DNA from 2 places in the Pseudoalteromonas simplex genome. Region 1 is predicted to be linked to the other one. Evidence: predicted binding sites of a transcription regulator. Region 1 holds the regulator's gene; the other holds the start of a gene.
What was found. The regulator NrdR, encoded in region 1, represses ribonucleotide reductase genes. The targets are predictions, from matches to a motif close to AAACACNANATNTNGTGTTT.
Positions count from the first base shown of each region.

Region 1 (7,322 bases):
CGCAATTTAATCGGGCGGTTTTTCGTTGAAATAACATTTTAAATATCTATGAAATATTTTAAATATATAAATTTTTGTTATGTATCAATAAAAAAATATCATTATTAAAACACTGTGAAATAAATTCAATCCCTGTTTAAATATGTTCATCTTTACAAGATAGGCAAAAGTGCGTTTTAAGCGTACAATACAGCCTTCAAAAAACACCATACACGTTGCCTTAGGAGACCCCATGTTAGAACGTAGCATGAATATTTCGGATTTCGATCCAGAGTTATTTGCAGCCATCACTAAAGAGACGGCTCGTCAAGAAGAGCATATCGAACTGATCGCGTCTGAAAACTATTGTAGCCCACGCGTACTTGAAGCGCAGGGTTCTCAGCTTACCAACAAATACGCTGAAGGATACCCAGGCAAACGTTACTATGGCGGTTGTGAGCATGTTGATGTTGTTGAGCAATTAGCAATTGACCGTGCAAACGAATTATTCGGCACAGATTACGCTAACGTTCAACCGCATGCGGGCTCACAAGCAAACGCAGCTGTTTTCCAAGCACTTCTTCAGCCGCACGATACAGTACTAGGTATGAGCTTAGCTCATGGTGGTCACTTAACTCACGGTTCACACGTTAACTTTTCTGGTAAAACGTACAATGCAATTCAATATGGCCTAAACGACGAAACAGGCGAAATTGATTATGCTCAAGTTGAAGCACTTGCATTAGAGCACAAGCCAAAAATGATCATCGCTGGTTTCTCTGCATACTCAGGCGTTGTTGACTGGGCTAAATTCCGTGAAATCGCTGATAAAGTTGGCGCATACTTATTCGTAGATATGGCTCACGTTGCTGGTCTTATCGCAGCGGGTGTATACCCAAGTCCAATCCCTCACGCACACGTTGTTACAACAACAACTCACAAAACATTAGCGGGTCCTCGTGGCGGTCTAATCGTTTCTGCATGTGGTGATGAAGAGATCTACAAAAAGCTAAACAGCGCCGTTTTCCCTGGCGGTCAAGGTGGTCCTTTATGCCACATCATCGCTGCTAAAGCGGTTGCTTTCAAAGAAGCTTTACAACCAGAATTCAAAGCGTACCAAGCACAAGTTGTTAAGAACGCTCAAGCTATGGTTGAAGTACTGCAAGAGCGTGGCTACAAAGTTGTTTCTGGTAAAACAGACAACCACTTATTCCTTCTAGACCTAATCGATAAAGATATCACAGGTAAAGATGCTGACGCTGCTCTAGGTAACGCTAACATCACTGTAAATAAAAACTCAGTACCAAACGACCCACGTTCACCGTTTGTAACGTCTGGTCTTCGTATTGGTTCTCCGGCTATTACTCGCCGTGGTTTCAAAGAAGCTGAGTCAAAAGAGCTTGCTGGCTGGATCTGTGACGTACTAGACAACATCAACGATGAGTCAGTACAAGCAGAAGTAAAAGAGAAAGTTAAAGCTATCTGTAAAAAATTACCAGTTTACGCTTAATTACTGGTTAAACCGTAATTAAGATAACAATAGCGTTGTTTTTTGCTATCATAAAGGCCGCTTACTAAGCGGCCTTTTTGTTTTTTATAAACGGAACTAGAACCCTATGCATTGCCCTTTTTGCACCGCAAAAGATACTAAAGTAATTGATTCTCGACTTGTTGGCGGTGGTCACCAAGTGAGACGTCGACGTGAATGTAACGAATGCCATGAGCGCTTTACCACCTTTGAAGGCGCTGAACTTGTGATGCCAAGAGTCATCAAGCAAGACGGTAGCCGCGAACCATTTAACGAAGACAAGTTACTGAATGGCTTGCATCGCGCTTTAGAGAAACGCCCAGTGAGCACTGAGCAGGTCGACGAAGTCGTTAACATCATTAAATCTCAACTTCGTGCTACCGGTGAGCGTGAAATCTCTAGCCATTTAATTGGCGAATGCATCATGGAGTCGCTGAAAAAACTCGACAAAGTAGCCTATGTGCGCTTTGCATCGGTTTATCGTTCATTTGAAGACATTCGCGAGTTTGGAGAAGAAATCGCTCGTTTAGGTGATTAATCATGTCGTTTACAGAACTTGATACTGTTTACATGGCGCGTGCCATTGAGCTTGCTAAACACGGCCGTTTTACTACCACGCCAAACCCGAATGTTGGCTGTGTACTGGTTAAAGATGACGAAATAGTCGGTGAAGGGTTTCATCAAATCGCAGGGCAGGGCCATGCTGAAGTGAATGCGTTGGCTGTAGCTGGCGATAAAGCAAAGGGCGCCACTGCCTATGTCACTTTAGAGCCTTGTAGTCATTATGGACGCACTCCGCCTTGTGCCGAAGGTTTAAAAGCTGCGGGTGTAAGCAAGGTGATTGCTGCTATGGTTGACCCAAACCCTGCGGTAAGTGGTCGCGGCCTGCAGATATTAGCTGACGCTGGTATTAGTGTGGCATCTGGCTTACTTGAGCAACAAGCGCGCGATTTAAACAAAGGCTTTTTAAAGCGTATGGAAACTGGGTTGCCATATGTAACCTGTAAAATGGCGTGTAGTTTAGATGGTAAAACTGCGCTAAATAACGGTCAAAGTAAATGGATAACAGGCCCTCAAGCGCGCCAAGATGTGCAAGCATTTCGTGCGCAAAGCTGCGCTATCTTAACCGGTGCAGACACCGTTATTACTGATAATGCAAAACTTAATGTCCGTGTTGATGAGTTGCCATTTCCCATGCCAACCTCGTTGCCTTTGCGCCAACCAACCCGAATCATTATTGACTCACAAAACAGGTTAACGCCTGAGCTTGCGTTATTCAGCATCGAGAGCCCGGTAATAATTTTTACCACTTCGCTTGATAATCACACCAAGTGGCCTCACTTTGTTAAACACGAAGTGGTGCCAGCAGTTAACAATAAAGTTGATTTATCGGCGGTTTTAAAGCGTCTTGCTGAACTGCAATTTAATCATATTTGGCTCGAAGCGGGGGCAACCCTTGCTGGGGTGTTTGCCGAGCAAGATTTAATTGACGAATATATTGTTTATATTGCCCCTAAGTTAGTAGGTGATATGGGCAAAAGCTTACTAAACTTTGCAGAAGTCACCATGATGAGTGATATCACTGAATTGACCTTTACTGACACAGTGATGATTGGCGACGATATTCGCTTAACAGCGACAAAAGCAAAGCAAGCCACAAAAATTGAAAATAAAGAGTAGCACTATGTTTACTGGAATTATTGAAGCAACAGGTAAAATTGTTGAACTAACACAAAAGCAAGGCGATCTAGCTATTCGTATTCAAAGCGCTAATTTGGATATGGGAGACGTCAAGCTCGGTGACAGTATTGCCACCAATGGTGTGTGTTTAACGGTTGTCGCTAAACATAGCGATGGTTTTAGTGCTGACTTATCAAACGAAACAATTAGCTTAACTGGGTTTGCACATTATAAAAAAGGGCAAACAGTTAACCTCGAAAAAGCTATGCAACCGGTTTCTCGCCTAGGTGGGCACTTAGTGTCAGGCCATGTTGATGGTATTGCTACTGTCGAAAGTATTAGTCCTAATGCTCGTGCAACTGAGTATTGGTTAAGTACTGACAATGATTTAATGAAGTACATTCCGTACAAAGGCTCGGTGTGTATTGATGGCATTAGCCTAACCGTCAACGAGGTTGAACAAAATCGCTTTAAGCTAACGATTGTTCCACATACTGCTGAGCAAACAACGATTGCAGAATTTCAGGTGGGTACTCAGGTGAACTTAGAAGTTGACCAGATTGCTCGCTATTTAGAGCGCCTAATTAAAGGGGCTGAACAACCTTCCCGTTCAGACATATCAATGAGCTTGCTCGCACAAGCTGGCTTTATTAAGTAAGCAAAGATACGTCACTATTAATCATACTCTCATGGGCACATTATGAATTTACACAGCGCGCAAGAAATTATCGATGACATTAAAGCCGGTAAAATGGTTATTTTAATGGACGATGAAGACCGAGAAAATGAAGGCGATTTAATTATCGCGGCAGAACATATCAGTGCTGATGCCATCAACTTTATGGCAACACACGGCCGTGGTTTAATTTGTTTAACAATGACACAAGAGCGTTGTCAGCAGTTAGAATTACCACTGATGGTTAAAAATAACGGTGCAGCTTTTTCAACTAACTTCACTATGTCGATTGAAGCGGCGAAAGGCGTAACTACAGGTATTTCAGCAGCCGACCGCGCACGTACTGTACAAGCCGCAATCGCTAAAGGTGCCGTACCGAGCGATATCGTACAGCCAGGGCATATTTTCCCAATTATGGCGCAGCCTGGTGGCGTGTTAACACGTGCTGGTCATACTGAAGCGGGTTGTGATTTAGCACGTTTAGCAGGTCTTGAACCTTCATCTGTGATTGTTGAAATTCTAAATGCAGATGGCACTATGGCCCGTCGCCCAGATCTTGAAGTATTTGCTAAAGAGCATGACTTAAAGATTGGCACTATTGCAGATTTAATCGAATACCGAAACCTAAACGAAACCACCATTGAGCGTGTTGCTAAATGTAAACTACCAACGGATCATGGTGAGTTTGATTTAGTGACCTACAAAGACACAATTGATGGTCAGCTTCACTATGTTTTACAAAAAGGTGAAGTATCGAAAGATGAGCCAACGTTAGTACGAGTTCACTTACAAAGCACCTTTAACGATATTCTATTATCAGATAGAAGTGCTGATCGTAGCTGGGGCTTATCAGATGCTATGGCTTATATCGCTGAGCATAACGGCGTGCTGGTTATCTTGGGTAAACAAGAATCAACTGAAGATTTAGAAGCAACCGTTAAAGCCTTTGCCGCTGAAGATGCGGGCGAAAATGTCAGTCATCGTAAATTCCAAGGTACCTCGCGTACTGTGGGTGTTGGTTCGCAAATTTTGGCTGATTTAGGTATTGAAAAGATGCGCTTAATGAGCCGTCCTAAGAAGTACCACGCGCTATCTGGTTTCCACTTAGAAGTGGTTGACTATGTTGAGCCTCGCTCTTAATTTGGGAAAATAGATTTACTAGGCTACTTTTATATTTTTGTGGTATTATGCGCCGTAATTTTTGCGCAATCGCAACCGCTTAAACTTATTTTTTAGGGTTATTAAATGAAAATTATTGAAGGTAACAAATACGCACCGGGCAAAAAATTTGCCATTGTCATTTCTCGCTTTAATGACTTTATTGGTAGCAGCCTATTAGCAGGTGCTGTTGATGAGCTTAAGCGCACAGGTGGTGTTTCTGAAGACGACATTACTGTTGTTTACGTACCAGGTGCCGTTGAATTACCTTTAGCAGCGAAACGCGTTGCAGCAAAGAAAGAACACGATGCAATCATCGCTCTAGGTGTCGTGATCAGAGGTGGTACGCCACACTTTGATTTAGTCGCTGGCGAATCAAACAAAGGTCTTGCACAAGTATCTCTTGAGTACGATATCCCGGTTGCATTTGGCGTATTAACCACTGAAAGCATTGAGCAAGCAATTGAGCGCGCAGGTACCAAAATGGGTAATAAAGGCGGCGAAGCTGCTTTAGGTGCGCTTGAAATGGTTAATGTGTTAGACAAAATTTAAGTTTAAGGAATCTCTGTGAAACCAGCAGCAAGACGTAAAGCACGTATCTTAGCACTTCAAGCCGTATACTCTTGGCAGTTAAGCGGCAACCCAATTGCTGATATTGAACAGCAAATGTTAATTGAAAATGATGTGACTAAGATCGACGTCGAATATTTCAAAGACCTAGCACGCGGTGTTGTTGTTAACTGTAAGCAATTAGATGAAATCGTTGCACCACATTTAGCACGCCCAGCTGATGAGTTAGACATGGTCGAAAAAGCAATTTTACGTCTGTCTGGCTATGAGCTGAAATTCCGTGAAGACGTACCTTACAAAGTGGCAATCAATGAAGGCATTGAGCTTGCTAAGATGTTTGGTGCTGAAGACAGCCATAAATTTGTCAACGGTGTACTTGATAAAGCAGTGAAAGAACTGCGTAAGTAAGTAACCCCGTAAAGGAGAGCCGGCTTGGGCCGGCTTTTTTGTGTATGAAGGAATTTGAATTAATCAATCGTTACTTTAAGGGCCGTGGCATTATTCGCCGTGATGTGAACCTAGGTATTGGTGACGATTGTGCCTTAGTAACTGTGCCTGAAAACTGTCAATTGGCGGTAACAACAGATACTTTAGTTGCGGGCGTACACTTTTTTGATGACATCTCTGCGCGTGCTCTTGGGCATCGAGCTTTAGCTGTTAACTTAAGTGATCTTGCGGCAATGGGCGCTGAACCTACGTGGATTTCGGTAGGCCTAACTTTGCCTGAAGCAAATATAGAGTGGCTTGAAGAGTTCACTGAAGGCATGCATGAAATTGCAGAGTACTTCAATGTGCAAATCATTGGTGGTGATACCACTCAAGGTCCTTTAACTATTACGATTTGTGCTAAAGGCATCGTGCCTGAAGGCAAAGCACTGCGCCGTAGCGGTGCTAAAGTGGGCGATTGGATTTATGTAACTGGTCCGTTAGGTGATGCTGGTGTAGCCATTGAAGCCCGTAAACAAGGCCTCGATATCGCCCCTGAACACTTAAGCTATTTAAATAATCGTTTTGATTATCCGACGCCACGTGTAGCAGCCGGTCAGGTTTTGCGAGGCGCTGCCTCTGCGGCTATCGATATTTCTGATGGCTTGTTGGCAGATTTAGGCCATATTTTAGCGCTATCGCAAGTTAGTGCAGTGATCAATGTCGATAAAGTGCCTGTTTCTGATGCATTAAATTCGTCGATTCCACGTGCCGAGCAGTTTGATTATATCTTAAATTACGGTGACGACTATGAGTTGCTGTTTACTGTGCCAGAAAGCAATAAAAGCATGGTTGATATGAAACTGCGCCAATATGGTGTAGAAGCAAGCTGTGTAGGTCAAATTAAAAGTGGCGAAGGTGAGATTGAGCTATTGCTTGACGGCGAAAAGTTTAACTACCAAGGAAAAGGCTTTCAGCACTTTACAAAGGAGCCGGTTTGAGCAGTAACCGTTTATTCAATTTAAAACGCCCACACCAATTTTTTGGTCTGGGTTTTGGCTTAGGCCTTGCCCCTAAAGCGCCAGGCACCTTTGGTACCTTTGCTGCCTTGCCATTTATTTTCACCACAATGTATTTTCCGCTTTGGTTACAAATTGTATTTGCTGTCGTGATCAGCGTGTTTGGTATTTGGGCATGTGGTAAAACAGCAGATGACTTAGGGGTGCATGATCATCCAGCCATTGTTTGGGATGAAGTTGCTGGTTATTATATCACCATGATTGGTGCTGCACTGAGTTGGCAGTC
Region 1 is NZ_JADILN010000014.1:16,134-23,455, reverse strand. Features, by position in the region: gene glyA (serine hydroxymethyltransferase) at 233-1,489, shown strand; gene nrdR (transcriptional regulator NrdR) at 1,596-2,045, shown strand; gene ribD (bifunctional diaminohydroxyphosphoribosylaminopyrimidine deaminase/5-amino-6-(5-phosphoribosylamino)uracil reductase RibD) at 2,048-3,187, shown strand; gene IRQ78_RS18465 (riboflavin synthase) at 3,192-3,845, shown strand; gene ribBA (bifunctional 3,4-dihydroxy-2-butanone-4-phosphate synthase/GTP cyclohydrolase II) at 3,888-5,003, shown strand; gene ribH (6,7-dimethyl-8-ribityllumazine synthase) at 5,109-5,573, shown strand; gene nusB (transcription antitermination factor NusB) at 5,589-5,999, shown strand; gene thiL (thiamine-phosphate kinase) at 6,044-7,018, shown strand; gene IRQ78_RS18440 (phosphatidylglycerophosphatase A family protein) at 7,015-7,322, shown strand, end outside.

Region 2 (7,322 bases), on a different contig from region 1:
TGCGCCAGCAGCTTCTTGACTATTACGCCGAAGATATTGCTGTGCACAGTAAATGCTTCAACGGCATCGAACAGCTTTTAATTGCACTTGAGCAAAACAATATTAAGTGGGGCATTATGACTAATAAGCCCGGCTTTTTAACTGAGCCCTTAGTGCAGGCTATTCCCTCCTTGCGTGATGCAAAGGCAGTTGTGAGTGGCGATACATTAGCTGTGTCAAAACCATCACCGGATCCACTATTACACACTGCTGAGATCTTAGATGTTGCTCCAAGCCGTTGTTTATATATCGGTGATGCTGAACGTGATATTCAAGCAGCAAAAGCAGCCAACATGTATAGCGCAACAGCGTTATGGGGTTATATACCGAGTGTAGACGCTGCACTTGGCTGGCAAGCGGATTTTAATTGGCAAACGCCGATTGATGGTTTCAACCATATATAGTGTTATTTGATAACTGAAACACCATATGTTGTGATTTGATTTACTTTTGAGCATTCATTGATGATAAAAAAATCAGTCAAAATTTATTTTTCAAAACGGTAAATTTTCTGGATCTTTTGTTGATTTCTACAAATTTCGTCGTCTATGAATGTTCAAAGGTTAATGGTTACTAACACAATGCGCTTATCCAATAGTTATCCACAAATTGGGGCAATTCTATCCCTTGCAAAACAACTCAGACCACACTATCTTGTGATCTGCAATTTAAACAACACCAGATATTGTGGCTAAATGTTATTCAATTAGTTTATCTTGGTGTTGAATAATAATAATTACATTAAAGAATACCTTTGTCTTACAACTAAAATTTCCCAAGGAATACAGGCAAAACTATGAACCAACAGCTATCTGTAAGCAAACGTGACGGCCGTAAAGAGTCACTTGATCTAGATAAGATCCATCGCGTGATCGCTTGGGCCGCAGAAGGTCTAGAGAATGTGTCTGTCTCACAAGTTGAATTAAAATCACACATTCAATTTTATGACGGCATTCGTACCGATGACATTCATGAAACAATCATCAAAGCTGCAGCTGATCAGATCTCTAAAGATACGCCTGATTACCAATACCTCGCTGCTCGCTTAGCTGTATTCCATTTACGTAAAAAAGCATATGGTCAATTTGAGCCGCCGCGCTTATACGATCACATCACCAAATTAGTTGAAGACAAGCGTTATGATCAACACCTACTTGTTGATTATACCGAACAAGAAATTGACGAGTTAGATGCTTACATTGATCACAACCGTGACTTAAACTTCAGCTACGCTGCTGTTAAGCAACTTGAAGGTAAGTATTTAGTTCAAAACCGTGTTACTGGTGAAATCTACGAAAGTGCACAGTTTTTATATATCTTAGTGGCTGCAAGCTTATTCTCTGATTATCCAAAAGAGACACGCCTTGATTACATCAAGCGTTTTTATGATGCAGTATCTACATTCAAAATTTCATTACCGACACCTATCATGGCTGGTGTACGTACCCCTACACGTCAGTTCAGCTCATGTGTACTTATTGAATGTGGTGATAGCCTAGATTCTATTAATGCAACATCGTCTGCGATTGTTAAATATGTTTCGCAACGTGCAGGTATTGGTATTAATGCCGGTCGCATCCGTGCCCTTGGTAGCCCTATTCGTAACGGCGAAGCGTACCACACAGGTTGTATTCCGTTTTATAAGCACTTCCAAACAGCAGTTAAGAGCTGTTCACAAGGTGGTGTTCGTGGCGGCGCAGCAACGCTGTTCTACCCACTTTGGCACTTAGAAGTTGAAAACCTACTTGTTCTTAAGAACAACCGTGGTGTTGATGATAACCGTGTACGTCACCTTGACTATGGTGTGCAGTTCAACAAATTAATGTATAGCCGTTTAATCAAAGACGATTACATCACGTTATTTAGCCCATCAGATGTACCGGGTCTATACGATGCGTTCTTTGAAGATCAAGCGAAGTTTGATGAGCTATACATCAAATACGAGCAAGACGAGTCAATTCGTAAAAAACGTATTAAGGCGATTGAGTTATTCTCAATGTTTGCACAAGAGCGTGCCAGCACAGGTCGTATCTACTTACAAAACGTTGACCACTGTAATACGCACAGCCCATTCATCTCGACTGTGGCACCAATTCGTCAATCTAACTTATGTTTAGAAATTGCATTACCAACTAAGCCACTTAGCAATGTAATGGATGAAGAAGGTGAAATTGCACTTTGTACGCTGTCGGCATTTAACTTAGGTGCAATTGAGTCACTTGACGAATTAGAAGAGCTTGCTGAACTTGCAGTACGTGCTCTTGATAACTTACTTGATTTCCAAGACTACCCTGTTCCTGCGGCGAAAAACGCGACTATGGGTCGTCGTACGCTAGGTATTGGTGTTATTAACTACGCGTACTACTTAGCGAAAAATGGTAAGCGTTACTCAGATGGCAGCGCAAATGCCCTAACTCACAAGACATTTGAAGCAATTCAATATTACCTAATGAAAGCATCAAATGAGTTAGCGAAAGAACGTGGTGCGTGTCCTAAATTTAACGAGACAACGTATTCTCAAGGCATTATGCCGACAGATACTTACAAACGTGACCTAGATCAGTTCTGTGATGAGCCTCTTCACTTAGATTGGGATTCACTACGCGAAAGCATTAAAGAGCACGGTATGCGTAACTCAACGCTATCTGCCCTTATGCCTTCAGAGACATCATCGCAAATCTCTAACGCGACAAATGGTATCGAGCCACCACGTGGTCATATCAGTGTTAAAGCAAGTAAAGATGGTATCTTAAAGCAAGTAGTGCCTGATTATGAAAATCTTAAAGATAACTACGAGCTACTGTGGGATATTCCTTCAAACGATGGTTATCTACAACTTGTTGGTATTATGCAAAAATTCGTTGACCAAACGATCTCTGCAAACACTAACTATGATCCATCTAAGTACGAAGGCGGTAAAGTACCTATGAAGGTGCTATTAAAAGACCTACTGACTGCGTATAAACTTGGTGTTAAAACTCTGTACTATCACAACACACGTGATGGTGCATCAGACTCTCAAGATGAGTTAACACCAGAGGTAGAAGATGACGGTTGTGCAGGCGGCGCTTGTAAAATCTAATTAAATTAATAACATAACAAAAGCGGGCTCATTTGCCCGCTTTGTCCTGACTGTTTTTTGAGAAATCACTATGTCATATACAACTTTTAGCCGAAATCATAATAACCAATTACAAGAACCGATGTTTTTCGGCCAAACGGTAAACGTGTCACGTTACGACCAACAAAAGTACCCTATCTTCGAAAAGCTAATCGAAAAGCAACTTTCGTTCTTTTGGCGTCCTGAAGAAGTTGATGTAAGTAAAGACCGTCTTGACTTCCAAGCGTTACCAGAACACGAAAAGCACATATTTTTAAGTAACTTAAAATATCAAACGCTTCTTGATAGTGTACAAGGCCGTTCACCTAACGTTGCGTTATTACCTATTGTGTCTATTCCTGAGTTAGAAACTTGGATTGAAACATGGGCGTTCAGTGAAACCATTCATAGCCGTTCATACACGCACATTATTCGTAACGTTACGCAATCTCCTGAACTTATCTTTGACGATATCGTAAGCAACGAGAAGATCAGTGAGCGTGCTGATGCGGTAACTAAGTACTACGATGATTTAATTAACATGATTTCTGTTTACAACCTATATGGTGAAGGTAAACATGTGATCAACGGTGAAGAAGTTAAAGTCAGTTTATTTGACCTTAAAAAGCAACTTTACCTAGCAATGATGTCGGTTAACATCTTAGAAGCGATTCGTTTCTATGTAAGCTTTGCTTGTTCATTTGCTTTCGCTGAGCGTGAATTGATGGAAGGTAATGCAAAAATCATCAAGCTAATCGCCCGTGATGAAGCGTTACACTTATCTGGCACACAGCACATCTTGAACATTATGCAAGAAGGTAAAGACGACCCAGAAATGGCAATCGTTGCAGCACAGTGTCGTGAAGAAGCAATTCAGATGTTTGTTGAAGCAGCAGAACAAGAAAAAGATTGGGCAGAATACCTGTTCAAGGATGGTTCTATGATTGGTCTTAACAAAGATATCTTATGCCAATACGTTGAATACATAACTAATGCACGTATGACTGCGGTAGGCCTACCTACACAGTTCGAAAGTAAGAGTAACCCTATTCCGTGGATCAACTCTTGGTTAGTATCTGACAACGTTCAAGTTGCTCCACAAGAAGCTGAAATCAGCTCTTACCTTGTTGGTCAAATTGACTCTCAAGTTGATGCATCTGACTTTGGTGACTTCGACCTGTAATGAGCTCAAACAACACTGCAGAGGTTATCCTTGCAGGAACAGACAGCCAGAATCTTGAATTTGATTCTGGCTGTTCATCTCTCCTTGAATGCCTAGAACAACACAAAATAGATGTCCCCTACCAATGCCGTGAAGGTTATTGTGGCGCATGCCGTGCAAAATTAGTCGAAGGTGATGTGAGCTACAATCAAGAACCGCTTGCTTTTGTTAGAACTGGTGAAGTATTGCTGTGTTGTAGTAAACCCAATGGCAAGGTAAAAATTGAGCTTTAATGCCAAATAAGCTGACTCGTTTGGTAGAAATTTTCTTTATCTGACACACTCACCATTTGCTGATCAATCGTAACATCCCACTGCAGATTTTTAGTTAGATGACTCGCTAATTCCTCAATGAAGCTGTCATCAAACGCAATTAAATGACCATTATTAATAAGTTCCAACTGGTGCTCATTTTCTTTAAGCCAGTCGTTGTTTAAGGTTGTCACAACCCATAGTTCATCGACCCGCTTTGCAATTTTAATCAGTTGTAAAATATCTGGTTGGTCAACAGCAAGCCATGTTTGATAATGGTCATCAAGCGCTTTTATTGACACATCCGGTTCAGCATGACTGAACCTTGCATTCAATATGGCTGTTTCGTTGTGTGAAAATAAGCAATAACTTAAAAGCTTGAGTACAAAGTGTTGATAGCTTTCACGACGGTCACAAGCAGTGGTAAACACCTCTTTGTGATTACGATGCTCTCTTAAATCAGCAATAGTAAAATTTGCTTTGAATACCCTATTTTTATCAGACATAAAATTCAGCCATCTCAGTGTAACAGTCTCAGTATAGTGTATGGTGATAAAATCGCGACTTAGGGTTAAGGTATAGGTAAAGTTATAGTATAACGTTATTGCGATTAATATTTTCAGCGTTATAATATAACGCAACACTCAACAACAAACTTAGAAGTAGTAATGATGAAGCAAGTTTCAATTCTTTCTAGTGCTGTTGCCGCTGCGCTGTTTTCTCAATCAACAATGGCTGCTGTGATCACAGGTCAAGTATTAGATAAAAACCAACAACCTATCAGCAATGCTGAAATACATGTACACGGCAAATCACAAAGCGTTGTGACTGACAAACAAGGTCAGTTTAAAATTGATGTAGACAATAAAGGTCAGCTTCACATCAGTAAAAACAATTTCATCGATAAGCGTATTGCTATTAATGGCGAAGACCAAAATGTTGTAGTTACCCTTACACCAACCTCAGTTGAAACGGTTGTTGTTTATGCATCAGCGCTTCATAAAAATAGTCTTGAAATGATTTCGCCTGTGAATGTTTTAGCCGGTGATGAGTTAAAAGACAAAGCAAAACCGACATTAGGCGAAACACTAAAAGGTTTACCGGGCGTTAATGCTAGCTACTTTGGCCCAGTTTCATCAAGCCCAATTATTCGTGGTTTAGATGGTCCGCGTGTGAAGATCACCCAAAATGGCCTTGATAGCAGTGATGCATCTCGTATAGGCCCTGACCACGCAACATCAAATGACAGCCTAGCAGCAGAGCAAATCGAAGTACTTCGCGGCCCTGCTACTCTACTTTATGGCTCTGGCGCTATCGGTGGTGTGGTGAACGTTGTTGATAACCGTATTCCTACCGATAACATCGAGTCTTTAACCGGTGCTGCTCAATATACACACGATACAGTATCTAATACCAACACCTATGCTGCAAAACTTGAAACTGGTAACGATGGTTTCAACTTCCATTTTGACGGTACTAAGCGCAAAGGTCACGATTACGACACACCGAACTTTGAGCTTCCTGAGGAACATGAAGAGCACGAGGAGCATGAAGGTGAAGAACATGAAGAACACGAAACAGCTAACAGCGTAGAAAACACCTTTATTGATAGCCAAACAGTTAACTTTGGTACTAGTTACGTGGGCGATCATCTAACGCTAGGTGTGTCATACGGCCGCATCGAAACAGATTATGGTATTCCTGCTCATGAGCATCATCATCATGAAGAAGAGGAAGATCATGACGAACATGAAGGTGAAGAAGAGCACGAAGAATCAGTATTTGCACAGCTAGAGCAAGATCGCTGGCAAGGCTACATGAGCTATGCACTTCATGATAACTGGATTGAAAATATCTCACTACGCGTTGGCTACACAGACTACAAACACGCTGAAATCGAAGATGGTGCAGTGGGCACCGTGTTTACAAACAAAACAACCGAAGCACGTGCAACCGTTGAGCACAAGTTAGGCCTTTGGCACGGTATGGCTGGTTATCACTACACTGAGTCTGACTATGATGCAGATGGTGAAGAAGCCTTTACGCCAGCAAGTGTCACTAAAACAAACGCGTTATTCGTTCTTGAAGAGCGCCAGTTTGGTGATGTGACCATTGAGCTAGGTGCACGCCTTGAAGATTATCAAATCGATTCTGCTGTAAGCATGGCTGAGCATCATCATGATCACGATCATGAAGAGGAAGAAGAGCACCATGACGAAGAAGAAGCTGAAATAATTAACTACAGTGAAGATTTCACAAATCTAAGCTTATCTGCAGGTGCAATTTGGCAATATCAAGAAGGCCAAAGTGTTGCTCTGAGTGTATCACGTTCAGAACGTGCGCCGCTAAGTGCTGAATTACTTTCAAACGGTATTCATATCGCAACAGGTACTTATGAGCTAGGCCTTGGTTATCATATTGAAGATGGCGAAATTCATTTTGAGCCAGAAGATATCAAGCAAGAAACTGCAACTAACTTTGATTTAAGTTTCCGTCGTTTTATTGGTGACTTTGGTTACACAGTTAACTTCTTCTATAACGACATTGAAAACTACTACTACCAGCAAAATACCGGTTTAGTTTTTGATGAAGAGCATGGCTTAGAATCAGCAGCTGATGCAGATGAAGATGCAATGGCGGTTTACCAATTCACAAGTAAAGATGCGAAATTATACGGTATTGAATTTGACGTACATTATCAAGTGACGCC
Region 2 is NZ_JADILN010000002.1:196,670-203,991, forward strand. Features, by position in the region: gene IRQ78_RS04830 (HAD family hydrolase) at 1-443, shown strand, start outside; gene nrdA (class 1a ribonucleoside-diphosphate reductase subunit alpha) at 836-3,121, shown strand; gene nrdB (class Ia ribonucleoside-diphosphate reductase subunit beta) at 3,192-4,322, shown strand; gene yfaE (class I ribonucleotide reductase maintenance protein YfaE) at 4,322-4,594, shown strand; gene IRQ78_RS04850 (YaeQ family protein) at 4,591-5,118, opposite strand; gene IRQ78_RS04855 (TonB-dependent receptor) at 5,284-7,322, shown strand, end outside.
Region 2: the regulator NrdR is predicted to act here: its motif matches at 713-732, upstream of nrdA (class 1a ribonucleoside-diphosphate reductase subunit alpha).